Regions from separate parts of the Arthrobacter sp. NPDC089319 genome, predicted to be linked through region 1. Evidence: riboswitches for the same ligand, from Rfam matches in the RefSeq annotation. Region 1 holds a riboswitch; each other region holds the start of a gene.
What was found. Region 1 has a riboswitch for cyclic di-AMP ahead of AB0N75_RS16110 (NlpC/P60 family protein). Riboswitches for the same ligand answer to the same signal wherever they lie in the genome.
Positions count from the first base shown of each region.

Region 2: linked by a shared signal. The riboswitch ahead of AB0N75_RS18740 (M23 family metallopeptidase) and the one ahead of AB0N75_RS16110 (NlpC/P60 family protein) in region 1 are both predicted to bind cyclic di-AMP.
Region 3: linked by a shared signal. The riboswitch ahead of AB0N75_RS05200 (NlpC/P60 family protein) and the one ahead of AB0N75_RS16110 (NlpC/P60 family protein) in region 1 are both predicted to bind cyclic di-AMP.

Region 1 covers NZ_JBFBGZ010000012.1:40,069-52,932, reverse strand. The annotation lists gene AB0N75_RS16110 (NlpC/P60 family protein) at 142-864, opposite strand; cyclic di-AMP (ydaO/yuaA leader) riboswitch at 868-1,041, opposite strand; gene AB0N75_RS16105 (M23 family metallopeptidase) at 1,159-1,929, opposite strand; cyclic di-AMP (ydaO/yuaA leader) riboswitch at 1,934-2,148, opposite strand; gene AB0N75_RS16100 (metal-dependent transcriptional regulator) at 2,247-2,942, opposite strand; gene serC (phosphoserine transaminase) at 3,192-4,325, shown strand; gene AB0N75_RS16090 (MFS transporter) at 4,454-5,719, opposite strand; gene AB0N75_RS16085 (DUF3027 domain-containing protein) at 5,767-6,456, opposite strand; gene AB0N75_RS16080 (cold-shock protein) at 6,466-6,849, opposite strand; gene AB0N75_RS16075 (hypothetical protein) at 7,081-7,335, shown strand; gene AB0N75_RS16070 (helicase-associated domain-containing protein) at 7,412-10,009, shown strand; gene AB0N75_RS16065 (DNA repair helicase XPB) at 10,010-11,665, shown strand; gene AB0N75_RS16060 (class I SAM-dependent methyltransferase) at 11,779-12,606, shown strand; gene AB0N75_RS16055 (response regulator transcription factor) at 12,691-12,864, shown strand, end outside.
Region 2 covers NZ_JBFBGZ010000026.1:38-4,502, reverse strand. The annotation lists gene AB0N75_RS18755 (FAD-binding dehydrogenase) at 1-1,487, opposite strand, end outside; gene AB0N75_RS18750 (heme-binding protein) at 1,871-2,272, shown strand; gene AB0N75_RS18745 (HNH endonuclease signature motif containing protein) at 2,363-2,977, shown strand; cyclic di-AMP (ydaO/yuaA leader) riboswitch at 3,189-3,355, shown strand; gene AB0N75_RS18740 (M23 family metallopeptidase) at 3,359-4,267, shown strand; partial or broken gene AB0N75_RS18735 (IS30 family transposase) at 4,349-4,465, opposite strand, start outside.
Region 3 covers NZ_JBFBGZ010000003.1:30,269-43,132, forward strand. The annotation lists gene AB0N75_RS05190 (DUF222 domain-containing protein) at 1-1,124, opposite strand, end outside; gene AB0N75_RS05195 (MDR family MFS transporter) at 1,402-2,868, opposite strand; gene AB0N75_RS05200 (NlpC/P60 family protein) at 3,470-4,378, opposite strand; cyclic di-AMP (ydaO/yuaA leader) riboswitch at 4,383-4,548, opposite strand; gene AB0N75_RS05205 (aldehyde dehydrogenase family protein) at 4,975-6,438, shown strand; gene glsA (glutaminase A) at 6,441-8,255, opposite strand; gene AB0N75_RS05215 (hypothetical protein) at 8,374-9,168, shown strand; gene AB0N75_RS05220 (lipopolysaccharide assembly protein LapA domain-containing protein) at 9,294-9,725, shown strand; gene AB0N75_RS05225 (DUF488 domain-containing protein) at 9,739-10,287, shown strand; gene AB0N75_RS05230 (hypothetical protein) at 10,294-10,593, opposite strand; gene AB0N75_RS05235 (arsenate reductase ArsC) at 10,685-11,119, opposite strand; gene arsB (ACR3 family arsenite efflux transporter) at 11,208-12,263, opposite strand; gene AB0N75_RS05245 (metalloregulator ArsR/SmtB family transcription factor) at 12,507-12,815, shown strand; gene AB0N75_RS05250 (GDCCVxC domain-containing (seleno)protein) at 12,850-12,864, opposite strand, start outside.

The DNA.
Region 1 (12,864 bases):
GGAGGTTGCCCGGCGCGCACCGAAACGGGCCCACCAACGCCGAATTCCGCCGTCGTGCTGGGCCCTTAATGACCGACGGCGCGCCCCGAAAGGCGCGCCGCGATACAACCCCTAGAGAATAGGGAAAGCGTCAGGAAGGCTCTAGCCGGCCGGACGGATGAACACCGGGCCGGAGCCGATGTAGGCGCTGCCCAGCACGGTGCTGTAGCCGGCCCAACCACCGTGGACCGCCTGTCCGTTGCCAACGTAGATGGCCACGTGGGCCACGCCGGCGCCGCCGTTGGCGTAGTAGATGATGTCGCCCGGCTGCGGCGTGGAAACCTGTGTGCCGTAAGCAAAGAACTGTGCCGGGGCGAGGTCGCCGACCGCGTAGCCGGCTGCGCGCAGTGCGTTCTCGACCAGCGCAGTGCAGTCTTGGGCCACACCGATCTGGCCGTAGGCTGCGGCGACGATGGCCGCGGCGGCTCCGCTGGCGGAGGCTTCGCCCGACTTCTTGGTGGACTTACCCTTGTCCGACGCGGCGTCGTCGCCGGCGGTCGGGTTGATCTCGTTAGATACAGCCTGGACCACTGTCTCCGGTGCCGGCGTGGAAGTGACCCCGGCGCGTTCGAAGGTCAGCTTCACGGCCGCGGAAGCCTGCACGGCTTCCACCTGCACGCGGGCCGGAGCATCGACGCTACGTTCGGCACTGACGGCCTGTGCCGGAATGGCAGCGGTCAGGACCAGGCCGGTAGCGGCGGCGATCACGGCACCTTGGCGTCCAACAGTTCCGGCGTTTGCGGAAACAGCCTTGGAAATAGTCTCAAGCGGGCTGGTGCGGACAGGGGTCGCACGGTGGCGGCCGGCAGTAATGCTCTTGGACACGGTTGTACCTCTCCCAAATGCCTGCGAGGTGAGCTGTCGGGTTCGGATGGGAGTTCATCCGGCCGGTCGGTTTCCGGGCTGGTGGCCCGGTCCTGATCGGCTTTACCCCAAGGACATCCTGCGATGTCCGGGAAGTGGTTCCCCCGCTTCTGCCATGCGATTCGGTGCGAACGAACTTTGGGCGACGGCAGAATTCGGCATTCCGCCCAAAGGTGCCTGGCAGTTGATGCCAGGCACAGGTGAAACCTTATAACAGTTTGGCGTCTGAGTCACATTCCGGTCACGGCGTGTCAGTCAGAGCCAGCCGGTGGGGTCCACCAGCTTGCCGTTGACCATGACTTCGAAGTGTAGGTGGCAGCCGGTTGACGCTCCGGTGGTGCCGCTTTCGCCCAATACCTCGCCGCGGGCCACGGCTGCGCCAACCGCCGTGTCGATGGTGCTCAGGTGGTTGTATGTGGTCTCCAGGCCGTTGCCGTGGTCCACCACAATCCGGTTACCGCCGCCGCCAACCTGGAACCCGGCCTCGACGACGGTGCCGCCGGCCGCGGCTGCGACGGGCGTGCCGCAGGGGGCTCCGTAATCCTGGCCGGTGTGCAGTTCTCCGGCGTAACCGGTGATGGGGCTGACCCGGTAACCGAACGGCGAGGTCTTGATCAGCTCGTCCATCGGCTGCGAGAGGGATCCCTCGCTGCCGATCGCCTTGGCCTTACCGCCGGAGGCGACCATGACCTGCTTCAGCTTGGTGTCCGGGTCGAACTTGCTGGTCAGCCCGGCCCGTTCGAATGTCAAGCGCGCTTCCGTGGCCGCAGAGATGCTGCTGGTTGCCACTGCTTCCTGCGGGGCGTCGGCCGTGGCGCCGGCCGTCGTTGGAAGCATTACGGTCAGCACCATGCCGGAGGCGGCGGCGACAATCGCTGTTTTATGGCCGACGTCGCGGGCGGCCGCTGCTACCGGCGACGGTGCCGGCTGGGCACGACGGCGGCCGGCTGTTGCTGCTGCGCGCGGGCGTGAGTACTCGACCGGGGCGGTTGAACGGCGCCGTCCCGAGGCTTTGTGTCCTGCCAAAATCTATACCTCTCCCAAAGCGCCTGCGAAGTTAGCTGTCGGATTCGAGTCAAGAGAAAACTCGGCCGCACCGCACAGAGCAACAGTGGAACGATTCACCGAGGCTTTGCCCGCTGCGGCTTCACCCCAAGGCAGCGAACAAAACTGCCGCTTGGTGGGTCCTCCGCCCCTGTCTCACGGATGCACTCCCCCGCCGACAGGGTTCGGCTTGCGGAGGGTGCGGGACCGATGTCTCGGTGCCCGGGACAACTATACGGAAAATTACCCCGAAGTAATAAATCCGTTATCTGCGCCGCGTGATTCCGCGGCGCAACGTTTCATTCCATCGAAACAAAGATGTGGGCGGCCACTTCCGGAGGCAGTTCCAGCGCGCCCTCGATGCCCGGGACGCGCACCGAAATGTACTCACCCGCGGTCTCCAACTGCAGTGTGGCACCGGGCTTCAGCCCGCCCTCTTCGAGCTGGATCAGCAGTTCCGGCTCCACTTGGATCGGCTCCGCCAGCCGGACGATGCTGACCTGTTTGTCCGGCGTATAGCTGCCCATGGCCTGCGCCAGGTTGAGCAGGCCGTAGTTGGTTTCCTCGGCCGGCTGGCCGCCGAGCGCTTCCAGCCCCGGAATCGGGTTGCCATACGGGGACACCGTCGGCTTGCCCAGCAGATCGTAGAGCCGCTGTTCCACCCGCTCGCTCATCACGTGTTCCCAGCGGCAGGCCTCGTCATGGACATAGGCCCAGTCCAGGCCGATGACGTCGGAGAGCAAGCGCTCGGCCAACCGGTGCTTGCGCATGACCTCGGTCGCCTTGCGCCGGCCCAGTTCGGTCAGTTCCAGATGCCTGTCGCCGGTGACCACCACTAGTCCGTCCCGCTCCATCCGGCCGATCGTCTGGGAGACGGTGGGGCCGGAATGACGCAACCGCTCGGCAATCCGGGCGCGCAGCGCGACGATATTCTCTTCTTCGAGCTCGAGGATGGTGCGCAGGTACATCTCGGTGGTGTCGATGAGATCAGTCAATTGGTTCTTGCTCCTCGGCGCGCGGTGAAAAGGGCTGCTCCAGCAGCAGGCATGAGGGTGGGGCCCCTCTCCAGCCTAGCTTGTTTTCCCTACACGACCGGCAGTTCCGCCGCCGGTAGACGCGCCGGGGTGCCGCGCAACATTGCCGGTTCCGACTAACGGCGCCTGCCGGCGTTGGGGCAGAATGATACGGGCGTTCAACGGTGAACTGCCATCGAGATCACTGCCACCACGCCAGGAAAGGTATTCATGAGCGATACCCAGTCCATCAGCATTCCCGCCGACCTGCTTCCGAAGGACGGGCGTTTTGGCGCCGGCCCATCCAAGGTCCGCCCGGAACAGGTCGACGCGCTGGTCGCTGCCGGCCGCAACCTGCTGGGAACGTCGCACCGCCAGGCTCCGGTCAAAAACCTGGTGGGCAGCGTCCGAGAGGGACTCCAGGAGTTCTTCAAGGCTCCCGCGGGCTACGAGATCATCATGGGCGTCGGCGGCTCGACGGCATTTTGGGATGTCGCCTCATTCGGCCTGGTCGAGCAGAAGGCACAGCACCTCTCCTTCGGCGAGTTCAGCTCCAAGTTCGCCGCGGCCACCAACAAGGCTCCGTTCCTGGCCGAATCCAGCATCATCACCGCGGAGCCCGGTTCCCGGCCGGAGCCGCGTGCAGAGGCCGGCGTGGACGTGTACGCCTGGGCGCAGAATGAAACGTCCACCGGTGTGGCCGCCCCGGTGCAGCGAGTGGAAGGTGCCGACGACGGCGCCCTGGTTCTCATTGACGCCACCTCCGCTGCCGGTGGGCTGGCCGTAGACGTCACCCAGAGCGACGTCTACTACTTCGCACCGCAGAAGAACTTCGCGTCCGACGGCGGCCTGTGGCTGGGTGTCTTCTCCCCCGCCGCGCTGGAACGCGCGGCCAAGATCGGTGCCACCGGCCGTTGGATTCCGGACTTCCTCAACTTGGAAACCGCGATCGACAATTCGTTGAAGAACCAGACCTACAACACGCCCGCACTGGCCACCCTGGTGACGCTCAATGCGCAGATTCAGTGGCTGAACGGCAACGGCGGCCTGGACTTCGCTTCCGGCCGTACCGCCGATTCGGCCGGGCGGGTGTACCAGTGGGCCGAGGCCTCCGCGCTGGCGACGCCGTATGTGGTCAACCCGGAACACCGCTCGAACGTCATCGCGACCGTCGACTTCGACGAGTCAGTTGATGCCGCAGCGGTGGCCAAGGTGCTGCGCGCCAACGGCGTGGTGGATGTGGAGCCCTACCGCAAGCTTGGCCGCAACCAGCTGCGCATTGCCACCTTCGTCGCCGTCGATCCGGAAGACGTCAGCGCCCTGCTCGCCTGCATCGACTACGTGGTGGAGCGCCTGCAGGACTAGGTCCCGCACCGTAGATCAATAAGGTCCGGCTTCCCGATCGCGGGGAGCCGGACCTTATTCTTTGGATCCGATTCTTTGGTCCGAATTCTTTCGGTCCGAACCTTCTTTTGGTCCGGACCGGCCCCGGCTCAGACCTGCCGGTCCGGCACACCATAGGTGATGCTTAGCTTCCGCCGGGCCGAACGGTCGAAGCGCAGCCGCATGTGGTGCGCGCGCCAGGCCCACAAAATCCCGACGGCGGCGGCGGCCACCCCGGACAGCGCTGCCACCCCGAGGCCCCAGCGCGGGCCGAAGCTGTTGGACACCAAGCCGACCAGCGGAGCGCCGATGGGGGTTCCGCCCATCAGGATGGCCATATACAAGGACATCACGCGTCCGCGCATCATCGGCTCGGTGGTGGTCTGCACATACGCGTTGGCGCTGGTCATGATGGTGATGGCCGCAGCCCCCACCGGCACCAGAGCCAGCCCGAAGAGCCAGACCGTCGGGGCCAGGCCCGCCGCCGTGCAGGCAACACCGAAGGCCACCGAGGCACCGAAAATATAGCGCAACCGAGGCCTGTCCCGGCGCGCGCTGAGCAGCGCCCCGGTGACCGAACCGACTGCCATCACTGAGGAGAGCACGCCGAAGTCACCGGCATGGCCGCCGAATTCGGTGCGCGCCATGGACGCCACGAAAACGGAGAAATTCAGCCCGAATGTACCGATGATGAAAATGGCGGCCAGTACTACCACCAGGTCCGGCCGGTCCTTTACATACCGGAAGCCCTCGATGATCTGGCCACGGCCCTTGGCCACCTTCTGCCGTGGGTGGAGTTCCTGCCTACGGATGGCCAGCAGCGCCGCGATCATTGCCGCGAAGGTGGCGGAGTTGATCAAGAACACCGGGCCGGGGCCGATGGCTACGGTCAGCACGCCCGCAATGGCCGGACCGATCATCCGGGCCAGGTTGAACGAGGTGCTGTTCAGCGCCACCGCGTTGGGCAGGTAGTCGTCGCGGACCAGGTCCGAGACGAACGTCTGCCGCGCCGGCGCATCCACCGCCGTCACCATGCCCAGCGCCAGCGCGAAGGCGTACACATGCCACAGCTGTGCCACGTCGGCCATCACCATCAGGCCCAGCGCCAGGCCCAGCACGGCCATCGAGATCTGGGTGGCCATCAGCAGCTTTTGCCGGTCGAACCGGTCGGCGACCAGCCCGGCCCAGGGTGCCATCAGCAGCTGCGGTCCCATCTGCAGCGCCATCACTATGCCCATGGCGGCGGCGTCCTGCTCGGTGAGGATGTCGTAAACCAGCCAGTCCTGGGCGGTTCGCTGCATCCATGTGCCGACGTTGGAGATCAGCGCGCCGATAAACCAGATCCGGTAATTGAACAGCCGCAGCGAACGAAACATGCTTTACCGCCCCTTCCGGCTGCAGAACCTGCCTCGTCGATCGGATGTTAGGACGTGGCTTGGGTGAAATCCTCGGTCGCGTTGGTTTCGGCTGCGTCTGTCTGGCCTTCGCCAGCCGAAGCATCGGCGGCCGCGCTGGCCGGGGCCGCCTCGTCCGCTGCATTTTCGTCCACGGCTGCACCGACTTCAGCGGTCTCGTCCTGGCTCTCAGCCGCAGGAACTTCTCCCGCGTCCGGTGTAGGAGCCTCCTCGGCGTCGTCCTGCGCCTCGGTTGCCGCAGCCGCCTCAGCCGCCTCAGCCGCTTCTGCTTCGGCCGCAGCCGCCACTTCTTCAGGGCGCACCCGGTCCGCCCACGGCACCCATTCGGGAGCCAGCAGCGAACCCTCGGACGGGAGGAGGCCCACTTCGCAAACCGTAGCCTCCTTGCCGCGCGGGACTCGAGCCAACGTGGAGTACCACTGCCAGCCCGCGTAGCCCGCCAGCTTCGCCTCGAACCGGTGGGTGACCAAGCGGTCGCCGTCGGCGTAGCTGCCGGCGTGTTCACCGATTTGTTCGGCCGGGGCGATCTCCAGCACGCCCTCCCGGGCGCGGTCCACCGCGGCGGCCAGGACTAGGTCAAGCTTGGCGGTGCGGCGCGCAGCCCGCCGCCGGGGCGCGGCCGCAGCCTCGGGCCCACCGGCGACGGGCTGCTCCACGGGCGCAGTTTCAGCGCCGGAGTCGATCAGGTTTTCAGTCATCAAGTCCGCTTAGGCATCCAGGTCGTCGGCCACACGGCGGAGCACCGCAGCAACCTTGGAGGCGTGGGAGCGTTCCGGGTAGCGGCCCTTGCGCAGCCCGTTGGAGATGCCATCCAGCAGCTTGATCAGGTCTTCGGTGATGACGGCCATGTCCTCGGCCGGCTTACGCGTTGCGCGCACCACCGAGGGAGCCGCGTCGAGGATGCGGGCAGACAGCGCGGATGGGCCGCGGCGCCCGTCGGCGATGCCGTACTCCATCCGGGTACCCGCCTTCACGTCCTTGACGCCGGCCGGCAGCGCCGAAGCATGCAAGAACACTTCCTGGCCGTCTTCGCTGGCTAGGAAACCGAAGCCTTTTTCCGTGTCGAACCACTTGACTTTGCCGATGGGCACTTTGCTTACCTCGTTCTGCTTAAATGTCGCGGCGGTACCGCCCGCTGCTGCGTTCTTACCATGTGCCCCGCCAGCAGTACACCGGCCACAGGCGCGGCCGCGGCGTGGCGGGGAAAGTCTGTCTCTAGATTAGCTTGTTCCGCCGCCGGCGGAGTCCGGCGCGCGGCCGTTTCCGCTCCCGGCATGCGGGCGGGATTGGGCCGCGGCACGGCCGGGAGTTAATCTGGTGCCATGTCCGGAACAGTCCCCGCCCAGAATGCGCCCCGCCCCGCCGAGTCGGGTGCACTGCACCGCGTGCTGGTCCTTTCAGCCGTCGTCCTCCTGCTGGCAGGGCTGGGCAGCCTCGGCGTGATTCTGGCCGCCGCCATGACCGGCACCCCGGTGTGGACCGGTTTCATGGGCCTGGCATGGTTCTGCTTCCCTATCGCCTTCGTGCTGATGGTGCTGCTGATGGCCGGCAGCATCCGGCGTCGCCGCAGCAGCTAGCGGCACCACCGCTGCCGGCGAAGGGCGTGTCGGCCGGGCGGCGTCGGCCGCAGCGGTGCGGGGTAACGTTAATCCGGTGTCATCCATCCGCGCCCTGGCCGGCCAGTTGGCCGCCCGCAGCGACGCCGAATTGTGCCGGCTGTTCAGCGCCCGGCCGGACCTCTGCCTGCCGCCCGTACCGGACTTTTCCGCGCTAGCCGCCCGGGCCTGCACCCGGATCAGCCTCCAGCGGGTGCTGGAGAACCTCTCCCGGCCCGAGCTGGAAGTGCTTGAGGCAGTGGTGCTGAGCACCGATGTTGATGCCGGCCGCGCCGCCGACGCCCGCTCCCTGCGTGCCCTGCTGCTGCAGCCGGCGGGCACAGCCGGCCGGCAGGACCTGGACTCTTACCTGGACCGCCTGCGGGGCCTCGCCCTGCTGGTGCGCGTGGAACTTCCCTCATCTGACGCAGGCGCCTCTACAGCCGACGACGGCGGGGACCTCCTGCTGCCCCCGGCCTACCTTCCAGTGGCCAGCCTGGCCGAAGCGCTCGGGCCGTACCCGGCCGGCCTGGGGCGCAGTTATGCCGCCTTGGCCGCCGCCAGCACGGTGGCCGCGGAGCATCTGGTTCACACGGTGCGGCTGCTGCGCGAGTCCGGCTACGAGCTGCCGGCTGAGCTCCCTCTTCTTGAGGGGGACGAAGACGCCGGCACGGCGGCCGCCGCCCTCGACTGCTGGCTGGCCGACCCGCTGACCTGGCCGGCGCTGATGGCGCGGGCACCGGAGCACACCGACGAACTGCTCGGAAAGTTCCGCCGTTCCCCGCTCGGCGCGCTGCCGCACCTGCTGGCCGGCACCGGCCCCCGCGAAGCCACGTCACCGATCGACTGGCTGGCGGCGCACGGACTGCTGGTGCCCATCGACGCGTCGCACGTGGAGCTCCCCTGGCCGGTCGGCCTGGCGGTCCGCGGCGGCGCAGTGGCCGACCCGTGGCACACCCTGCCGCCCGCAACAGCTGCCGCGCAGGTCCGGAATTCACTGCGCGACAATGCGGCCTACTCCGCCGTGGCCGAGACGCTGCGGCTGGTGTCCGAGCTGCTGGACCAGGTCCACCGCGGCCCGGTTGCCACGCTGCGCGCAGGCGGTGTGGGCGTCCGCGAGGTCCGGCGGCTGGCGGATGCCCTGCGGATCGACGCGGACGAAACCAGTTGGCTGCTGGAGCTGGCAGCCGCCGCCGGACTGCTCGTGCTGGACGTCGATACTTCCCGCTGGGTGGTCCACGCCGACGCCATGTTCGCCTCCTTGGCGCGCCAAGACCAGTGGCTGCTGCTCGCATCGGCCTGGCTGCAGCTGGACCGCGCGCCCTCGCTGGTGGGCGGCAGGACGCCGTCGGACACCGCCATTAATGCCCTGGCCGCCGAAGCGTCCCGGCCCGATGCGCCGGCCGTCCGGCGCCGAGTGCTGGAGGCGCTGGAAGAACTGTGCCTGCCGCCGGCTTCCGCAGGCCGGCCCGGCGGACCGGACGTTGAAACGGACCTCATACCGGATGCCAACGCCACCGGCAGCACCCCGGCTCCCTCCCCGGAAGCGGTCACCGGCTACTTGGTCTGGCGCCGGCCGCGGCAGCAGCGCCGGTTTGAACGGCTGGTGCCGGGCATCCTCGCCGAGGCGGCACGCTTGGGCCTGGTGGGGTCCGGCGCGCTGACCGGACTGGGACGCGCACTGGCGCAGGACAGGCTTGCCGACGCCGCCGAGCTGCTGGCCGATCAGCTGCCGGAGCCCCTGGTCGAATTCGTGCTGCAGGCGGACCTGACCGCGGTGGCTCCCGGCTATCTGGCGCCGGACATCGCCGCCGAGCTGTCCCTCCTGTCCACCGCCGAAGGCCAGGGTCCGGCCGCCATCTACCGGTTCTCGGCGGACAGCATCAGGCGTGCGCTGGACGCCGGGCGCGACGCGGCCGGGATCCTCGGCTTCCTGACCCGCCACTCGGCCACCGACGTGCCGCAGCCGCTGCAGTACCTAGTGGAGGACACCGCATCCCGGCACGGTGCGCTGCGGCTCGGTGCGGCCGCCAGCTTCCTGCGCAGCGATGACGAGAACACGCTGACCGACCTGCTCGCCGACCCGCGCACCGGCCGCCTGGGCCTGCGCCGGCTGGCCCCCACGGTGGCGGTTTCGCGCACTGCGGCCCGCGATCTGCTCGCCGCGCTGCGCCAGTATGGCTATGCGCCGGCGCCGGAGGCCGACGACGGCGTGGCGCTGGGCGGTGTGGCCGGCATCGGCGGCGGGCGCGGCAGCGGCGGCGGTTTCGCTGCGGACGGCACCCCGGCGGACGGTGCCGCGACGGCGAAAGCCGGCCCGGCGCCGTCGTCGTTCCCGGTGAAAACCCATCCATGGGAACTCAGCGCCGAGGCGACCGACGCGCAACTCGCCGCGCTGCGGAGCACCGGGATCCCGGCCCGTCCGGCCGTTGAGGCGGGGCCGCTGCTGACGCTGGAGACGCTGCGGACCGCCATCCGGTTGAAGCAGCGGGTGCGGATCGGGATTGTGGATCCGGACGGCAACCACCGGCGGCAGGTCATGCTGCCGCTGTCCGTCAGCGGCGGCAGGCTTCGGGTGTTCGATCCGGACCGCGACAGCGAGCGCACCGTCTCCATCCACCGGGTGATGGACATTGAACTACTGGAGGGCAGCTGAATGGCCGACGGACCCTTGATCGTCCAGAGCGACAAGACCATCCTGCTGGAGGTGGACCATGAGCAGGCGAACGAGGCCCGGCATGCCATCGCAGCGTTCGCGGAGCTGGAGCGGGCGCCGGAGCATATGCATTCCTACCGGATCACGCCGCTGGGACTCTGGAACGCCCGCGCCGCCGGGCTGGATGCCGAACAGGTGCTGGACACGCTGCTGAACTACTCGCGCTTTCCGGTGCCGCACGCGCTGTTGGTGGACATTGAGGAAACCATGTCCCGGTACGGGCGGCTGCGGCTGGAGAAGGACCCGCAGCATGGCCTGGTGCTGCGCACCACCGACTACCCGGTGCTCGAAGAAGTCATGCACGCCAAGAAGATCCAGCCGCTGCTGGGACCGCGGATCGACGGTGAGACCACGGTGGTGCACTCCTCGCAGCGCGGGCAGCTCAAGCAGTTGCTGCTCAAGCTCGGCTGGCCTGCGGAGGACCTGGCCGGCTACGTCGACGGCAGGCCGCATCCGATCGCGCTGGCCGAATCTGCGAAACCGGGCGGCTGGCAGTTGCGGCCGTACCAGCGGCTGGCCGTGGAGAACTTCTGGGCCGGCGGTTCCGGCGTGGTGGTGCTGCCCTGCGGTGCCGGCAAGACGCTGGTGGGCGCGGCTGCCATGGCCACCAGTTCCACCACCACGCTGATCCTGGTCACCAACACCGTCTCCGCGCGGCAGTGGAAAGACGAGCTGGTCCGGCGGACCTCGCTGACCGCCGAGGAGGTAGGTGAATACTCCGGCTCGGTCAAGGAAATCCGGCCGGTCACCATCGCCACCTACCAGGTGCTGACCATGCGCCGCGGAGGACTGTACCCACACCTTGAGCTGCTGGATGCCAACGACTGGGGCCTGATCATTTACGACGAGGTGCACCTTCTGCCGGCCCCGATGTTCCGGATGACGGCGGACCTGCAGGCGCGGCGGCGGCTGGGGCTGACCGCCACCTTGGTGCGCGAGGACGGCCGCGAGGGCGAAGTGTTCTCGCTGATCGGGCCCAAACGCTACGACGCCCCGTGGAAGGACATCGAAGCGCAGGGTTACATCGCTCCGGCCGACTGCGTGGAAGTCCGGGTGGATCTGCCGCGGGACGAGCGGGTGGCGTACGCCATGGCCGACGACGGCGACAAGTACCGGCTGTGCGCGACCTCGCCGACCAAGACACCGGTGGTGGATGCGCTGGTGAAGGCGCACGAGGGCGAACAGCTGCTGGTGATCGGGCAGTACATCGACCAACTGGACGAGATCGCCGAGCACCTGGATGCGCCGGTGATCAAGGGCGGCACCTCGGTCAAGGAACGGCAGCGGCTGTTCGACGCGTTCCGCCGCGGGGAGCTGCAGACGCTGGTTGTCTCCAAGGTGGCCAATTTCTCCATCGACCTGCCCGAAGCCACCGTGGCCATCCAGGTTTCCGGATCGTTCGGTTCCCGGCAGGAGGAAGCCCAGCGGCTGGGCCGGTTGTTGCGGCCCAAGGCGGACGGCCGGTCCGCGCGGTTCTACACCGTGGTGGCGCGGGACACGCTGGACCAGGACTTCGCCGCCAAGCGGCAGCGTTTCCTGGCCGAACAGGGCTACGCCTACACCATCAAGGACGCCAAGGACGTGGTGCAGGGGTAACCACCTCCGCCCTGTCTTCCCCGCGGAGTGCCGGTGTCCCAGCTTGCCGCGGGCGGAAGGACGGCGTCAGTGCGGGCGTACACTCGTGGCATCCTGACCCGTTGGAGGCTGCCATGGACATCGAAGACGACGTCGCCGCCCACTATGACCACCCCGGCCTGGAGGCACTCATCCTGGACGGATTGGCTGCGCTTGGCCATGATCCGGACAACATCGACCCGGACGTGCTGGCGGCGGCGGACCAATTGCACATCGGCGGCACCGACGCCACGCAGTCGGTGGCGGAAGGGGCGGGCCTGCGGGCTGGCATGCGGGTGCTGGACGTCGGCAGCGGGATTGGCGGGCCCGCCCGCTATCTGGCCCACCATCTGGGAGTCACAGTCCACGGTGTGGATCTGACACCCGGGTCAGTGCGGACGGCCGAATCACTCACCCGGCGCTCCGGGTTGGAGGCGCTGGTTCAGTTCAGCGTGGCCAGCGCCCTGGAGCTGCCGTTCGAGGACGGCAGTTTCGATGCGGCGACCATGCTGCACGTAGGCATGAACCTTCCCGACAAGGCGGGCGCCTTCCGCGAGATATACCGTGTGCTGAAGCCGGGCGGCATCTTTGCTCTCTACGACATCATGTCCATGTCCGCGAACGCTCCGCAGTACCCGCTGCCCTGGGCATCGACGCCCGCTTCGTCCTTCCTGGAAGACCGGACCGGATATCTTGCGGCCCTGACGGCGGCCGGCTTCCGGCTGGAGGGCGAACGCAACCGGCACGGTTTCGCCGTCGAGTTCCTGCAGCGGACCCAGGACAAGATGTCCGATTCCGGCGCTCCACCGCTGGGCATGCACCTGCATATGGGCACCGACGCCAAGCTAAAGATCGGGAACCTGGCGGCGGGAGTCCGGCAGGGCGTGCTTGCCCCGGTGGAACTGTTCAGCCGCCGCAGCTGACCGCTGCGCCGTCCCCAGCACAGGTCATGATTGCCTGCAGCATCCATTCAGCAAACTCCCAGAAACCCGGAGCACACTGGGAACGTGAAAAAGTCTGAGCCGGAAGCCAAACTGCTGGTCGTCGACGACGAGCCGAACATCCGTGAACTGCTGTCGACTTCACTTCGGTTCGCCGGCTTCGAGGTAGTTGCTGCCGCCAATGGCCGCGAGGCTTTGGACGCTGCCGAAGAGCATATGCCCGATCTGGCTGTGCTTGAC
Region 2 (4,465 bases), on a different contig from region 1:
CGTCTCGCCGCGCGGATGGCCATCAGCTGCGCGTCCTTGCCGTAGGCATTGCCCACCTCGCGGTCCCGCGCCTGAATCTCGGCCTCAACCACGGCCGGGTCCAGCATCGGCCCGTCCCGGTCTTCGCTGAACGCCGGCAGCACGGGTTCGGCCGGTGTCATGGTGTCTTCAGACCCGCCCGGCGCGTCTGCGACCGCGGCCGATCCATCCGGTTCGCCGAGCGGATGCTTCCTGACCAGCTCGTTCATTTTGGCCACCAACTCCGGCACGGTGTCCGCCTGCAGGAAGTCCACACCGTGGTCCAGAAAGGCCTGCACCGGGCCGGGCACGTCCGTGGTCGCCCGCTTGAGTACTTCCTTCACCGACTTTCCGGTCAGGTCCGGATTCTGCTCCGAACCGGAGAGCGCAAACTCCTTCTCGATGATCTTCTTGTTCAGGATGAACCAACTGTAGTCGTGTCCGGTGGAGCGCAGGTGCGCCAGCGTGCCTAGGGTGTCGAACCCGGGAAACAGCGGCGCCGGCAGCCGCTGTCCGGTTGCATCCAGCCAGAGCGAGCTGGGACCGGGCAGAATCCGAATGCCGTGCCGGGCCCACACCGGATCCCAGTTCCGGACGCCCTCCACGTAGTGCCACATCCGGTCCGGGTTGATCACCCGGCCACCGGCCGCCTGCGCAATGCCGAGCATCCGCCCGTCCACGTATTCGGGTACACCGGCGACCATGTGGCCCGGCGGCGTGCCCAGACGCTGCGGCCAGTTCCGCCGCACCGCGTCAAGGTCCGCGCCGATGCCGCCGGAGGTCACCACGACGGCGCCGGCCGGGTATTCGAAATCCCCCACCACGGTGCGTGAGGACGCGTGGCCGCGCTCCGCCGTCGTCGATTCCAAAATGCTGCCGCGCACCCCGGTGACCGCGCCGTCTCGGGTTAGCAGACCGTCCACCCGATGCCGGAACGCGAAGGTGACCAGTCCGGCGTCGGCCGCTTCCCGCACGCGGCGCGCGAACGGTTCCACGAGGCCGGGACCGGTCCCCCACGTGATGTGGAAGCGGGGCACCGAGTTGCCGGGTCCGCTCGCGTCGTAGCCGCCGCGTTCGGCCCAACCCACCACCGGGAAGATCCGGTGTCCGCGCTCGCGCAGCCACGCCCGCTTCTCGCCCGCGGCGAAGTTCACGTAGGCCTCGGCCCAGCGGCGCGGCCAGTAGTCCTCCGGCCGGTCGAAGCCGGCGGTGCCCAGCCAGTCCTGCCAGGCCAGCTCTACCGAATCCTTGACACCCAGCCGGCGCTGCTCCGGCGAATCCACCAGGAACAGGCCGCCGAAGCTCCACCAGGCCTGGCCGCCCAAGTTGGCCTCCGATTCCTGTTCCACCAGCAGCACGTGACGCCCGGCCTCGGTCAACTCGGCGGTGGCCACCAGGCCGGAGAGCCCGGCACCCACCACGATGACATCCGCGCCCACCATCCGGCCTGCCGCTGCGTTCGCACCCATGGGGTCCACCCTTGCGGATCGCGTGCGGGGCCACAAGGGGGCCGGGCGGAATCGCTGGGTCGAGGACGCGGAGATGCAACCCTAGCCAGCCCTGCGCCTCGAGGGCTACGGTGGCACCTATCCACCCGTGGCTCCGGTCCGGATCAGAGAGGATCCTCCATGAGCAGCACTCGAGCGGTCGCTTATCAGGAAACCGGGACGGTCGAAGCGATGGGCTGCGACAGGGTGCCGATCGCCAAGGCGGTCAACGCGACAGCCCTTCTCTGGGGGACGCGCCGAAGGGCCGCGCGACGTTCGGCGCCGGAGCCGCCGCCACCTACGTGCTCAGTCCCAACGATGACATCCACTAGGACCGCCCCGCGGCCTTCGATCAAGGAGCAACCATGCACACCGTCACTCTGGAAGATGCGCGCCGGGTCATTGCCGCCGCGGAGGCCAAGGCCGCGGAGATCGGCCAGCCAATGAACATTGCCGTGGCCGACGCGGGCGGAAACCTGGTCTCGCATGTGCGGATGGACGGAGCGTGGCTGGGCAGCATCGACATCTCGATCAACAAGGCCTTCACGTCCCGGGCCTTCGACATCCAGACCAAGGACCTGGGCGACAATTCCCAGCCGGGCAATCAGTTCTACGGCATCCACGCCAGCAACCACGGTCGGATCATGATCTTCGCCGGCGGCATCCCGCTCTCCCGGGACGGCCAGGTGGTGGGATCGATCGGCGTTAGCGGCGGCTCCGGCGAGCAGGACCAGTCGGTGGCCGAGGCCGGAGCGGCCGCGTTGTAGGCCGGGCTGGTGGGCCGAGGAATTCACAGGGTGCCTCGGCTAACCTGATGGCGGATTGACTCGCGGAGCTGGGGGACTTCGGGTGGGGAGATGTCTGAACTGGGGATGATTTACTGGTCGCGGCGGATCACGCTGTGGGCCTTCGTCGCTGCCTTGGCGTGGCTGGCCTATGCGGTGGTCTCGGCCATCCTGGGTACCGGCCTGCTGCAGGGGATCCGGCAGCTTCTCGTTGGCGTCGGCGCCGAAGCACTGGTCCGGGCGGCGTGGCCCGTGCTGGGCTGGATCGGTCCGCCGGTCCTCGCGTTGGTGGCGGTGGCCGTTGTTGCACGGATCCGGCGCTCCCGCGATGTGCGCCGCCGGGATCCGCTGCGCAAATTTAACCGGGAGCAGCGCCGCGAAGGGTTGGCACGAGCCGGCGGCCAGTGCGAACTGGAGGTTGCGCGGCGCCGCCGTTGCCCGAACCCGGCCACCACCGGCGACCATTTCTTCCCCTGGAAGAAGGGCGGGTCCACCGTGATGACCAATTTCGTGGCGGCCTGCGCGAGCTGCGACCGAAGCAAGGGCACCTCGATTCCCTCGCCGAAGTCCCGCCAGCGGCTGGAAGAACGGCGCCACAGCTACTTTCCGGCCAGCGTTCGGGTACAGGCCGGCGAGCGCAATGAGATCTCCGGCCGAACGCAGACGGCGGCCTGGTTGATGGGGTGAGCTGCCGGATGACGGCAATGATCGGCTTGCATGGCGGCCGGATCACGGTTGGTCGTTGGAGCGACTCCGGGACCACCGGCACTTCCCCGTGACTAGGAACACGGATAACGAAGTTGTAACACCGCGTGTCGCTCCAGTAAATTGGATGCAGTTCCTACTATGAAGGTAGGCCCGGTCCGCCCGTCGAACCCTGCCGGCGGACCATAAGATATCGAGCTTTGTGTCGAAGGCAGGGGCGGAGGAACCACGTACGGTGCTGGGGGGCACCATGGGGTGAAGTCCTCAGAGGCAAGCCGGCTTCCCGCGGCTATGCCGGCAGGACCGAGTGAGCTCTCGCTCGAATCCGACAGCTAACTTCGCAGGCGCATGAGAGGAATCCCTGTGAACACTCCTGTCCGCGGTCGTCGCCGTTCCGACACCCGTACGTCGCCCCTGTCCCTGATCTCCCGCTCTGCCGGAGAACCCGCTGGCCGCCGCCGCGCAGAAGCGCCCGCCGCGGCCCACTCGGTTGCCCGCAAGGCAGGCATTGCAGCCGCAACCGCCGGCATGCTGGCAGTGATTGCCATCCCGGTGGCCCACGCTGGCGACGCGAAAGAACTGGTTCGCACCGAACCCGTATCCAACAACAGCGCGGTCAGCGTCCAGGCTGCCAAGGGAGCCGACCTCCGGTTCGACCGGCCTTGGGCTGCCAGCAAGGCCGCCCAGGAAAAGACCAAGGTTGCCGCCGCGTCCGCCGAAAAGAAGAAGGCTGACGACGCTGCCAAGAAGGCCGCGGCCGATCAGAAGGCCGCCGCGGACAAGAAGGCGAAGGCCCAGGCGGCCGCCAAGAAGAAGGCGGCGGCCATCGCTGCCGCGAAAAAGGCCGATGCGGCCAAGGCCAAGACCGCCGGCTTCGCGACCGGCAGCCTGAAGGCCCCCATTCCGCATATGAAGCAGACCTCCGGCTTCGGCTACCGGTCGAATCCGATCACCGGCGCGGCCGGCGAACTGCATACCGGCATCGACTACGCGATGGGCTGCGGCACCCCGGTCAACGCTTCCGACGGCGGCAAGGTCGTTGAGGCAGGCTTCCAGGTGGGCGGCGGTGGAAACCGCATTGTGGTCCAGCACCGCGGCGGCCTGAAGACCACCTACAACCACCTGCAGTCGATCGGTGTTTCGCTGGGCCAAAAGGTCGCCCAAGGCGAGCGCATCGGCGAGCTGGGCACCACTGGCAACTCCACCGGCTGCCACCTGCACTTCGAGGTTGTGAAGGACGGCCAGACCGTGGATCCGGCCGGCTGGCTCTAAGCCCCAGCAACGACGGCGGAGCTTCCGCCACCTGACGGCGATGCCGGCGGTTTCTAGGGATCGTTGCAACACCGTAGGTGGCTAGGTAGTCAAGAGTAAGTCACGCAGACGCTCGGCTGGGGAGTCCCAGTCGAGCGTTCTGCGTGGCCGGCCGTTCAGTTCCTGGGCTACGTGTTCGAGGTCCTCGGGTCCGTAGAC
Region 3 (12,864 bases), on a different contig from region 1:
AGGTCCTTGTAGTCAATAGTGGCAAGCAACTGGGGACGGCGTCCGCCGGCTGCGGGCAGCCGGTCCGTGGTCAGAGCGACCTTGCACGCACCGATCAATCCGTCGAGCTGCTTTTGCTGACGGGTCCGCCCGTCCAGCTCATGGCCTGATGCGGCGGCCGGGTCAGCATCGTCTGGTCGGCGCGCACCGGCTGCGGTTCCGGCGTCCGGTTCGACGCCCCCTGGCAGGGACGGGACAGCGCCCTCGCCGGAGGCAACATCCCCGGTGCCGGGGGCGGCAAGGGGCGTACCGGTGCCGTCAAACCCGACCGTGCCGGCGGTGGCGGTGCCTTCCCGCAAACGCGGGTTGGTGGCCGTGTTGTACACGGTCGCCAGGACCTCGTTTTGCTCATCGGTGGCGTTGATTTCGTAGCAATGCAGGCCGTTGCGGCGGCCCCGGTAGAACAAGCCCTGGCGAGCCTTCAGCTCCGCCGCGGTCGGATCGGCGCCACCGGGATTCAGGCCACCTTCCCACTGCCGGATCAGGTCCCGCAGCGAATCGGCGTCGAAATCGGCGGCGTGCTTGACCAGTGCCTCTTCCATCTTGCGCAACTGCTCCGGTTCAGCGATCCGGCGTAGCCCGTCGACCGCCCGCCGGATCAGGTTTGCGGCATGGCCGGACACCTGCCCTTCGTCCAAAGCGCGGGCGAGCACCGGAAGCCGGGGCGGGGCGGTCGGTGTGCCGTTGGGAACCGGCCGCGGCTCCGTGGCCTCGGCCAGCTGGAACCGGCGCGCGGCCTCCTGCCGGGCAATGCCCAGCTTGGCCCGCAGAAAATCCTCATTCGATGTGAAGGCGCCGCGCTTCGGCCGGTCCGGGTCGTCAGGATCGTGCGGCTGATCCGTTTCGCCCACGGCCGCGATGTTCTGCTCTTTGACGATCCGGGCCAGGATCAGTTGCGTCTGGGCCACGGTATTGGCCAGCTCTTCCACTTGCGCTGCCGTGCGGGCCACCCATTTAGTGCTGCGGGTCAGCCCGCCAGCACGAAGCTGATCGTTGAAGCCGGCGACCTCGGCGCGCAGCCGAGCCAGCAGAGCGGAATCATCCTGCCCTGCTCCCGGAGCCGCATCCAGCACCTCGATCGCCATAAATCCAGCCTATGAAGGGCTCGAAACTAGTAGGAGAGGTGGAAATGTGGATGTGGACGAGGCGCCCGTGAATGGTGCCTGTGGAGGTGGAGTTGTACGGAAGGTGCCCCGCGGTGCGGCGGACACAGCTCAAGCAGGCTGGAGGCCGAGCACCTCAGTGACCAGAGCTTGGCAGGCGAGCTGCTGCTCAGTGACCAGAGCTTGGCAGGCGAGCTGCTGCTCAGTGACCAGAGCTAGGCAGGCGCACGGCCGCACCCTGGCCGCACCTCGAGCAGGCTCAGTGCGCTGCTCGTGCACCGTCCCGGGCAGCCTCGACGGTTTCTTCTTCCACCGGTTTCCGCACGAAGAACGCGGCCGCCACGGCCACCACGGAGATGATTGCCCCCACCAGGAAGGCGGCCCGCACGCCTCCGGCCACCGCCGTCGACGTTTCCGCGCCGCCAGCCGTCAGCGCAGCTGTCTGCATGGACATTACGGTGATGAACATGGCGGTCCCCGCAGCGCCGGCAACCTGCTGAACGGTGCCGATAATCGCACTTCCGTGTGAATACAGCTGCCGCCGCACCGAACCCAGTCCCGCGGTGAACAGGGGCGTGAATAGCAGCGCCAAACCCAGACTGAGCACTATGTGCGCGGCCAGCAGTGTCAGCGGAGCAGTATTCTCGCTGACCGTGGACAGGTACCAGAGCACGGCGCTGACCACCGCGGTACCCGGCACTAACAGCACCGTTGGCCCGAATTTGTCGTACAGCCGGCCCACAACAGGCGCCAGCAGGCCCATCAGCAGGCCGCCGGGCAGCAGCATCAGGCCAATCTGCAGCGGTTCCAGCCCCAGAACCTGCTGCATATATATAGGGAGCAGAATGATGGTGCCGAACAGCGCCGCCATGCTCACGGCCATCAGGCCTACGGACATGGAGAAATTGACTGCGCGGAAGGGCCGCAGATCCAGCAGCGCCTTATCCGCACGCTGCAGCCGAACCTGGCGCAGCAGGAACACCAGCAACCCCACCCCGCCGGCCGCAAAAGCAATCCACATCGCGGCACTCGAGGTGGGCTCCGCCGTCGTTGTTCCGTGGCCGGAACCTACCTGGCTGAGGCCGTAAATCAGCCCGCCGAAGCCAATGGCGGACAGCACCACTGACGGCACATCCAAGGGCACCTGCCTGGGCTCGCTGACGTTCTGGATCCGCCGGTTGCCGACCAACAGCATGGCCAGCGCGATCGGCAGCACCAACCAGAACATCCAGCGCCAGGACAGCGCGTTGAGGATGATGCCGGAGATGGTCGGGCCGATCGCCGGCGCCACCGAAATGACAATCGAGACGTTGCCCATGGTCTTCCCGCGGTCCTCTGCCGGCACCAGGTTCATCAGCGTGGTCATCAGCAGCGGCATCATGATCGCGGTGCCCGAGGCCTGCACCACGCGGGCCACCAGCAGCACCTCGAATCCCGGAGCCAGCCCGGCCAGCAGCGTGCCCGACGAGAACAGCAGCATGGCGGCGGTGAAAACCTGCCGCGTGGTGAAACGCTGCAAGAGGAAGCCGGTCACCGGGATGACCACGGCCATGGTCAGCATGAACGCGGTGGTCAGCCACTGGGCTGCTCGGGCGCTGATGTGCAGGTCTTCCATCAGGTCGGTCAGGGCCACGGACATGATCGTCTCGTTGAGGATCACCACAAACGCGGAAACCAGCAGGATGCCGATCACCCGGCGGTTGCGGCGCGACTCATCAGCCGTCAGACCGCCGCCCTGGGCCGGTCGGGGCGTCGCCGAGGCACTATTCGTCAACGGTTCATTGCTCACGGGAGAATCCTCGGGTGGAGTACGTGCTGTTGTGGTCGGCCGGTAGGGCCAGAAACGCCGCCCAAAACGGCGGAATAGTAGTCTAACCCTCGGCCATCAGCGCCTATTCCCGCTGCCCCTCAAGCCCTGCCAAATAACGACGGCGGTGCTCGCCGCAGGGGCCACCTCGCCTGGGAGTCGCGCGGGGAGGTAGGCGGACGGGCTCTGATGCCTTCCCAGTGAGTATGGGCGGAAACGCGCCGAGGGCTCCTTTATGAGAGGAAAAACCTCCCCCTTTTAAGGAGGAGGTGGCGGCTTTTAAAGAGGAGGTGGGCGGCGGCATCCTTTAAAGAGGCGCAGCCTCCCCTGTTTGAGAGGCTGCTGCCGCAGATTGAGGAGGAGGGACTCGTACCGCGAGAAAGCGCCTAACGCGGCGGCATTCCTGCAGGAATCGCCCTCCCTTAAAAGGGGAGAGGCCCCGCCGGCGCATGGCCGACGGGGCTCCCTGTGATCCTGGCCCGGCCGTTGGGGGAATAGCCGGGCCAGGAGACTGTGGTGACTACATGGTGTAGTAGCCGGTGACCGGCATGGCGCTCACATCGTGAACCAAGGTGCCCTGGCTCGGGTTGAGCGCGCTGATCATCTTGCCGCCGCCCAAGTAGATTCCAATGTGGCTGCCGCCGTTCTGCACTACCAGGTCGCCGGCCTTCGGGCTGCTGGTGGGCGTCAGGGCGCTGCCCTGAGTCTGGCTGGTGCGGGGCAGGTCGACGCCCACCTGGGCGTAAACCCACTGGGTGAAGCCGGAGCAGTCCCAACCGGAGGTGGAAGTGCCGCCCCAGACGTAGGGCGTTCCCACACCCTGCATGGCGATGTCCACGATGCTCTGGTTGCCGGCGGTGGAAGCGGGCTTGATGTTGGTGCTGGCCAGCGAGACGGTGGCGGTGTCTGCCGGTGCAGCCTGCGTCGCCGCGGCAGCAACGCCGGCGCCGGAGCCCTGCGCAACCTGGCCGCCGGACTGGGTGCCCTGGGCGGAACCGGTCAGCGCGATCTCGTCGCCCGGGTAGATGATGGTGAAAGTGTCCAGACCGTTGGCGGCCAGCACATCCTGCACGTTCTTTCCGTACTGGGCGGCAATCGTGCCTACGGTGTCGCCGGAAACCACGGTGTGGGTGGCGGCGTCGGAAGCAGCTTCGGTGGTCACGGAAGCCTGCTCCACCTCGGCGGCGGCAGTGGCCGGGGCGGCAACGGTGTCTGCCACATCGGCTGCACCGTAGGTCGGGACGGTGACATCGGCGGCGGCGTTGGCCGGCATGCCGACGCCCAGCATCAGGCCGCCGGCGGCCGTGACAACGGCGGCGCTGCGGCCGACGGTGCCGGCGTGGGTCGAAACAGCGTTGGACAGGCCGGCCACGGTGGTGTTGCGGACGGGGGTGGCGCGGTGGCGGGCACGGTTGTTTTTGAGCAGCAAGAAGTAGACCTCTCCCAATGCTTACGAGGTGAGCTGTCGGATTCGGATGGGAGTCACCCGGTCGTGCGGCAGTGCGGCATGCACTCCACGCGACTTAACCCCAAGGGCCCCAAGAGGGGCCCGGAAAAGTGGGTCCCCCGCCTCTGCCAGATGTCTAGCGAACAAACTCGGGAAGGTTGGCAGAGCTCAGCAATACCTTCCGAGGACGACGGCGCATGATCGCCGACGTGATGATCACACTACATAACGGTTCGATAACTGTCCAAGACCTGAAATTTACCTGTGGATAACCTGAAAGCCCCGAAACTTCCGCGTTCCGAGGCCCGTTTTACACCGGATCGGAAGCACCGGATTGCTACATCCCGTGGAACAGACCGACGGCATTCGAGACGTTTTTGAGTGCATTTTCGACCCTTTCGAGTGAACATCATCACCAAAGAGGGCCGTCTGGGCCGGTTCCACAGGGCAGTCAACTGCCATTGTCGGAGCCCGACGGCGGGAGTAGGCTCCGGATTAACCGGGCCGCGAGAAACGGCCGGCGCTCCGGCTTGCGGCCGGCGGCGTGGCCCAGCCACTTCGGAGAGGAATGAAGCGCCATGCCCATCACGCGCGATCTGATCATCAACGGCGAGCACGTCCCGGCGGTTTCCGGCAAGACCACCGAGGACATCAGCCCCTACACGGGTGCCACGTACGCCACCGTCGCCGCGGCCGGTCCGGAGGATGTCACGCGCGCCGTCGGGGCTGCGTCCTCTGCCTTTGACTCCTGGGCCGCCACTCCGCCCACCCAGCGGGCGAAGATCTTCTTGAAAGCTGCCGATCTGCTGGAGGAACGGATGCAGCAGGGCATCGAGTTGATGGCCGGCGAGGTCGGGGGAGTAGCGGTCTGGGCCGGTTTCAACGTCCAACTTGCCGCCAACATTCTGCGCTCTGCCGCGGCGGCCACTACCGCTCCGCGGGGCGATGTGCTCGCCACCGACCTGCCGGGCAAGTTCTCGCTCTCGGTCCGCCAGCCCTACGGTGTGGTGGCGGCGCTCTCGCCTTGGAACGCGCCCTTCATCCTTGGCATCCGCGCCATGGCCATCCCGCTGGCCGTTGGCAACACTGTGGTGCTCAAGCCCAGCGAGGATGCACCGCTGGCCTGCGGCCTGTTCCTCGCGGACGCCTTATTGGACGCAGGCCTGCCGCCGGGAGTGCTCAACGTGATCACGAACGACCGGGCGGACGCGAACGACATCGTCGGTACCCTGATTGCCGACCCGCGGGTGCGGAACGTGAACTTCACCGGTTCCACTAAAGTCGGACGGATCATCGGCACACTGGCTGCGCAGAACCTGAAGCCGGCGGTGCTGGAGCTCGGCGGCAAGAACTCGCTGGTGGTCCTGAAAGATGCAGACATCGACTACGCCGTCCAGGCGGCGGCTTTCGGCTCGTTCATGAACGCCGGGCAGATCTGCATGTCGGTCGACCGGGTGATCGTGGACCGCAGCATCGTCGAGGAATTCTCCAGCCGCTTTGCGGAGAAGGTGGCCAAGCTGCCCACCGGTGACCCGATGAACCAGGCCACCGTCATTGGACCGCAGGTCAACCAGAGCTCGGCGGACCGGCAGTATGCACTGATCGACGACGCAGTCTCCAAGGGCGCGCAGGTCCTGGCCGGCGGAGAGAAGGCGGGCCAAGCCGTGGTGCCGGCAACAGTCCTCTCCGGCATCACGGAAGAGATGCGGGTCTACGACGAGGAGATTTTCGGTTCAGCCACCACGGTGATGGAAGTGGACGGTCCGGAAGAGGCGGTGAAGCTGGCCAACGATACGAATTACGGACTCACCTCCGGGGTGATCACGGAGAACCTGGCCGAAGGCCTCAAGGTGGCGCAGCGGCTCAAAACCGGAATCAGCCACGTCAACGACCAGCCCGTGCAGGACGAGCCGATGGCCCCGTTCGGCGGCATCCACGAGTCGGGCTACGGCAAGTTCGGCGGCCAGGCCGGCATCAATTCGTTTACCGAGGAGCGCTGGATCACCATCCAACAAAGCGGGCAGGCGCAGTACCCGTTCTAGTTTCAGTCGCGGATGCGCACGGCTGTTTCGCGCATGTAGCGGTCCACATGGGCGTACGCGTCGCGGGTCAGTGCCTTCCACAGCTCGACGGCGAGGCGCGGGTTTTCGCTCTCCAGCCGGCTGATCGTCTCGGCCGGGAGGAGTTTGACCCGTACCGTGCCGTGGGCGCGCACTGTGGTTTCCTGTCGGTCGGCGCTGCCCAGCGCCATTTCGCCGAACGTCATGCCGGCGCTGAGGGTGGAGAGCTTGACCCGGCTGTTCTCCGGACCCGGCGACGTGGTGACGACACTGCCGGACAGGATGAAGTAGACACCGCCGAAGCGCTGGCGGATGCGGCGGATGACGTCGCCGTGGTCGTAGCTGTGCTCTTCCATCAGTGCGGCCAAGGCAGCGGCGTCCCCGGCGGCGAGCGGGCTGAGCGCAGGCGAGTCGGCGACGTCCACGGTGGCCGGCTGGCAGAGCTCGTCCCCGTAGCTGGCAATCAACTGGTTTTCCGCGAATTCGACGGCGGAGGTACGGGTGGCGAACGACGGCACCGCCCGCCCGTCCTCTTCGAACCGCTGCGCCAGGGCGCCCTCGCCGTCGATGAGCACCAGACCGCGTCCGTCTTGGGCCAGCGACTTCCGGAGCTGCTCCAGCATGTCCAGGGCGACGGGGGCGGTTTCATCGACCCGACGCATGTCCAGGATGATCAGTTCCACCGACTCGTCGAGGTCGCTGACCTCGCGCACCATGGATTCCGTGCCGGCGAACAGCAGGTCCCCGTTCAGCTCGATCACCCGGGCGCGGTGGGCGTTGTCCCGCAGCACGTCGGCGGCCGCGTCGGTGCGGCGGATGCCGGACGGCGCATCGGCGATGTCGTAGCTGGCGCGAATGGCATTGCGGCCGGTGCGGGCCGCCCGGACAAAGTGCAACCCCATGTCGTGCGAGATCCGCCGGCTGGCCTCCACCCCGCGGACGCTGCTGCCGTGATCGTTCAGCGGCGGTGAATAGACGGCCAGGCCGAGCTGGCCCGGCAGCACCGCGAGCAGGCCGCCGCCGACCCCTGATTTGGCCGGCATGCCCACGTCCGAGAGCCATGCCCCGGCGTCGTCGTACATACCGCAGGTGGCCATGACGGAGAGGACCCGTTCCTCCACTTCCAGGTCCAGCACCTGTTTGCCGGTCAGCGGGTTGGTGCCGCCGTTGGCCAGCGTGGCGGCCATGACGGACAGATCGCGGCAGGTGACCAGCACCGAGCACTGCCGGAAGTAGTCCTCCGCCACCGGGTCCGGCTCCTGCTCGATGATCTCGAAGGAGCGCAGCAGGTGGGCCAGCGCCCGGTTGCGGTAGCCGTGCCGTGCCTCCGACTGGTAGGTGCGCTCGCTGACCGAGAGCTCCCGGCCGGCGAAGGCGGAATAGTGCTCCAAGATGCGGCGGAAGCCGGTCTTGCCGCCGCTGCCCTTGATCAGCGAGGTGGCGGTCAGCGCCCCGGCGTTGATCATGGCGTTGGCGGGGCGGCCGGTACCGGGAGCCAGCGAGATCTCGTTGAACGCGTTCCCCGACGGCTCCACGTCCACCTTCCGGTCCACGGCCTCCAGGCCCAGATCGGACAGCGCGAGCCCGTAGGTGAACGGTTTGGAAATGGACTGGATGGTGAACTCTTCGCCGGAGTCGCCGACCTCGTACACGTAGCCGTCCACCGTGGCCAGACAGATGGCGAACCTGTCAGGATCCACCCCCGCCATCGCGGGAATGCCGGCGTAGGGCTTGCCGTCCTTGAGCCCGGCGAGCTCGGCGTGCAGGGTGCGCAGGTAGCTCTGGATAGGGGAGTCCATGCTTGCCAGCCTATGCGGTTGGCCAGCCGCGGCCAGATCGCGCGGGACGTGGAGATGGCCCGCGGACTGGATTTCACCGCTCACCCTCTCCGGCCTTCGGGCGGGCTAAATTTGCTGCATGAGTGATTCTTTGCCGACGTCGGCGGCCGACAATCGGCTGTTCGACCTGCTGGCGGGCGGCGACCGGGCAGGGACGCTCGCCTACGCGGCAGCGATGGACGACGGCGAAAAGCGCCGGCAGAAGACCTTGGTCCGCCGGCTCCGCTTGGTGGTGTCCGCGGAGCCAACCGGCGCACGCTCTCCGGACGGGTGGTGGCTGGGCGGGTTGACGGCGGACCACTGGGCCGCCGCGGACATCGCGCACATGGCCTGCATCGGTGCGGAACGTTCGGCCGACCTGTCCTACACCGACCGTGGGGTGGCACGCGATGCGCCGCCCGCGCTGTTCCCCGACCGGCTGGAGCTGTTCGTTGAATCCTGGTCGGCCCGGTATGAACGGAACCCGAAAGGCTGGGACCGCAACCGAGGTATCGAGGCGATGTTTGACTGGACCCGAGACGGGCTGGTCCACGCGCCGGTCCAACGAGGGGCGATGCTGCTCCTGCTCAGCGAGACGCAAGTGGAGCGCATCGACTTCCTGAAGTTCCTGCGGGAACGGCCCGCTCTGATCGAGGTGACGCTGAAAGAGCTGTTCCGCGTGCCCGGAGTCAAAGGCGCCAGCGCCATGCAGTTCGACGAGGCCAACCCCAGGGAGAGCCGCAGGCTGTCCGTCCTGCTGCCGCAGCTGGTCAAGCTGGGCTACTGGGACGGCGAGTGGGTCCGGCAGCGGATCGAACGAGTGCTGGCCAGCGACGAATTCCCGGAGTACCAGAAGCGTTTTTTCAAACTGTTGCGCAGCAACCTCGCGGAATAAATGGTCGAAAACCAGCCTGAGAAGGAGCGGCAAACGGGGCTTTTACCGCTTGGGTTTGGTGTTGCCCGACGGGCTGTTCGTCTACGCTGTGGGAAACGGCGGCAGTGGCGAAAGGCGGGACAGCAATGACTTCGAATCCGCAGGGCACGGGACCGGACGGCGTCGAGGCTGAAGGCGGGGGAGCCGGCGGACCGGGCACGGAGCCGTCCGGCGGTTTCGGCCGCGGTGCGTCCGACGCAGTTCAACCCGGGTCAGGCGGGCCGGTCAGCGGCCGACCGAAGGGAAAACCGGCGAACCACCACAACACCCGCCTGGGGATGATCTGGACGGCGGTTGTTATCGCGCTGATTCTGCTGGTGCTGCTGATCATTTTCATTGCGCAGAACCAGGACCAAGTCCTGTTGCGCTACTTTGGCTTCGAGGGGCAGGTCGGACTGGGGCTTGCGCTGTTCATCGCCGCGGTCGCGGGCGGGATTGTGGTGGCGGCCGCAGGTGCGGCCCGGATCATCCAGTTGCGCCTGCGGGACCGCAAGACGCGCGGAACGGTCCGTAAGTAGCGCCGGTTTGCCGATGAAACAGGGCGTTTCGCGCCGGCTGTTCACATTCGGTCACGGCACCAGCACGTCCGACGAACTGACCGCACTGCTCACCGGGGCCGGCGTGCAGAAGGTCGTTGACGTCCGCCGCTTCCCGGGCAGCCGCAAGCACCCGGAGATGGGCAGTGATGCGCTCGCCGGATGGCTTCGCGACGCCGGTGTCGGCTACCGCTGGGAAGAAGCCTTGGGCGGACGGCGGCGGATACCGGCGGGGGAGCCGGAGCCCGACGGCTGGTGGCGGGTCGCTGCGTTCCGCGCCTACGCCGCCTATACCCGCACGCCGGAATTCGCCGGCGGCGTGGCACGCCTGCTGGCCGATGCCGAGGCCACAGAGGTGGCGATCATGTGCAGCGAGAGCGTGTGGTGGCGGTGCCATCGCCGGCTCATCGCTGATGTGCTGGTGGTGCTGCACAATTTTGACGTCGTGCATCTGCTGCCGGGCGGCAAGGAATCAATCCATGAGCCGTCAGCCGGCGCCAGAAGCGACGACGGCCAGCTTTTCTGGGATAGCCCGGAGGAGTAGGTAAGGTCAGCGCTTGCGGCCGAAGACCAGGGACGCGACCGCCGTCGCAGCCGTCACTGTATAGACGGACGGCCAGGCGCCGAGCTTCTTGGCCAGCGGGTGGGACAGCCCGAACGCCGCCAAATATCCGGCGGTGAGCGCCGCTGCCCGGCCCGCACCGGCGTTGCGCTTCCACAGCGCGAAGGCGGCGGCACCGGCCACGGCCAGCACGGCGCCGCCCAGTGGCCGGTTCTTGGTGGCGCGGGCGGTTTGGAAGCCGCCGATCAGGCCGGCGCTGGTCAGCAGGGTAGGGGCAACGGAGTTCATGGACCTCTCCTTAAATTCGGGACTTCCAGCCTATCGCCCACGCTGCCGGCTGCCATGGGCTCGGGCCGGCGCGGAAGCAAGGAAGCGGATCTCAGCCGGCGTCCGGGTGCGCGGCTGGCAGCAGTTCGGAAATCAGCTGCTGGATGCGGCCCTTAATCTCGTCCCGGATCGGCCGGACGGATTCCACGCCCTTGCCTGCGGGGTCCTCCAGCACCCAGTCCTCGTAGCGCTTGCCGGCGAAGAACGGGCATTCATCGCCGCAGCCCATGGTCACCACCACGTCGGAGTCCTTGACTGCCTCGGTGGTGAGGGCCTTGGGCTGCTCGGCGGAAATGTCGATGCCTTCCTCACGCATCGCCTCGACCGCGGCGGGGTTCACTTGCTCGGCCGGCTGCGACCCGGCGGAGCGGACTTCGATGGCGCCCTGGGCCAGATGGCTGAGGTAGGCAGCGGCCATCTGCGACCGGCCGGCGTTGTGCACGCAGACGAACAGGACGGAAGGCTTCTGGGTGGTTTCGGCGGTCATGTGCTGGATGCTCCTGGGGGAGGAAGTTTGGATGTCGACCGTGGCCGGGAAGGGAGACGTGGCCGGGGGACGCGGGCCGGACGTCGGGTTAGCGGAACACAGCGGCAGGCGGCGCCTCGGCAGGCGAGGCGAAGAACCGCCGTCGTGCCCAGAGCGCCACGTAGACAAGGGCCACCAGCACCGGAACTTCAATCAAAGGGCCGACGACGCCGGCCAGCGCCTGCCCGGAGGTCACCCCGTAGGTGCCGATCGCCACCGCGATGGCCAGTTCGAAGTTGTTGCCGGCCGCGGTGAAGGCCAGCGTGGTGGTGCGCTCGTAGCCCATTTTCAGCAGCTTGCCCACCACCATGCCGGCGCCGAACACCACGACAAAGTAGACCAGCAGCGGCAGCGCGATCCGGGCCACGTCCAGCGGTCGGGAAGTGATTTCGTCACCCTGCAGCGCAAACAACAGCACGATCGTGAACAGCAGGCCGTACAGCGCCCACGGACCCAGCTTCGGCAGGAACTTGCCTTCGTACCACTGACGCCCCTTGGCCCTTTCGCCCAGCGTGCGGGTCAGGAATCCGGCCAACAGGGGGATGCCCAGGAACACCAGCACAGACACCGTGATCGCCCAGAAGGAGAACTCGGCGCTGCTGGTCGGCAGGCCCAGCCAGGACGGCAGCAGTTGCAGGTAGAACCAGCCGAGCGCGCCGAAGGCGACGACCTGGAACACGGAGTTGATCGCCACCAGCACGGCCGCTGCCTCGCGGTCACCGCAGGCCAGATCGTTCCAGATCATCACCATGGCGATGCAGCGGGCCAGCCCCACGATGATCAAGCCGGTCCGGTATTCAGGCAGGTCCGGCAGGAAGATCCACGCCAGCGCGAACATCAACGCGGGTGCGGCCAGCCAGTTGATCACCAGCGAAGTGACCATCAGCTTCTTGTCGCCGACCACCCGGCGGGTTTCGTCGTAGCGGACCTTGGCCAACACCGGATACATCATCACCAACAGCCCGGCGGCGATGGGCAGCGAAACGTCGGCTATTTGGACGGAATCGAGCGCCGGTCCGATACCGGGGACGATGCGGCCGAGCAGCAGGCCGGCGACCATCGCCGCGATGATCCACACCGGCAGGAAGCGGTCGAGGGTGGACATCCGGGCCGCCACCTGGCTGGCATCCGGTGCTGCAACGGGGGTGCTCACAAGGCTCCTCAGGACGGGGACGTGGCGGCGCCGTGACGGCGGACAAGTATTGATGTTCGTCGATACAGAGTATCCACATACATATCGACAAGTGTCAATCTGTGCATAATTGATGGCATGATGTCAGTTACCGACCTGGTGCCCGGTGCCGAGCGAGACAACGTTTCCTGCTGCACGCCTAGTGGCGCGCACCCGATGAGCGCCGAACGTGCCGCCTCGCTGGCTTCTAGGTTTAGGGCCCTGGCCGATCCGAACCGCTTGCGGTTGGTCTCCATCATCTCCGCCAGCGAAGGATCGGAGGCTTGTGTCTGCGATCTGACCGAGCCACTCGGGCTGGGGCAGCCTACGGTGTCCCACCACCTGAAGGTGCTGGTGGACGCCGGCATCCTGCATCGCGAAAAGCGCGGGGTGTGGGCGTACTTCTCGCTGGTTCCCGGCGCGCTCGACCATCTTGCCGGCGTCCTGGCCGAGCCCCAATCAAAGCTCGCTGCAGCAGATAGCTGACCGCCGCTGTCCGCTAACGGTCACGAACGGCGGATTAGCAAGGGGCTGC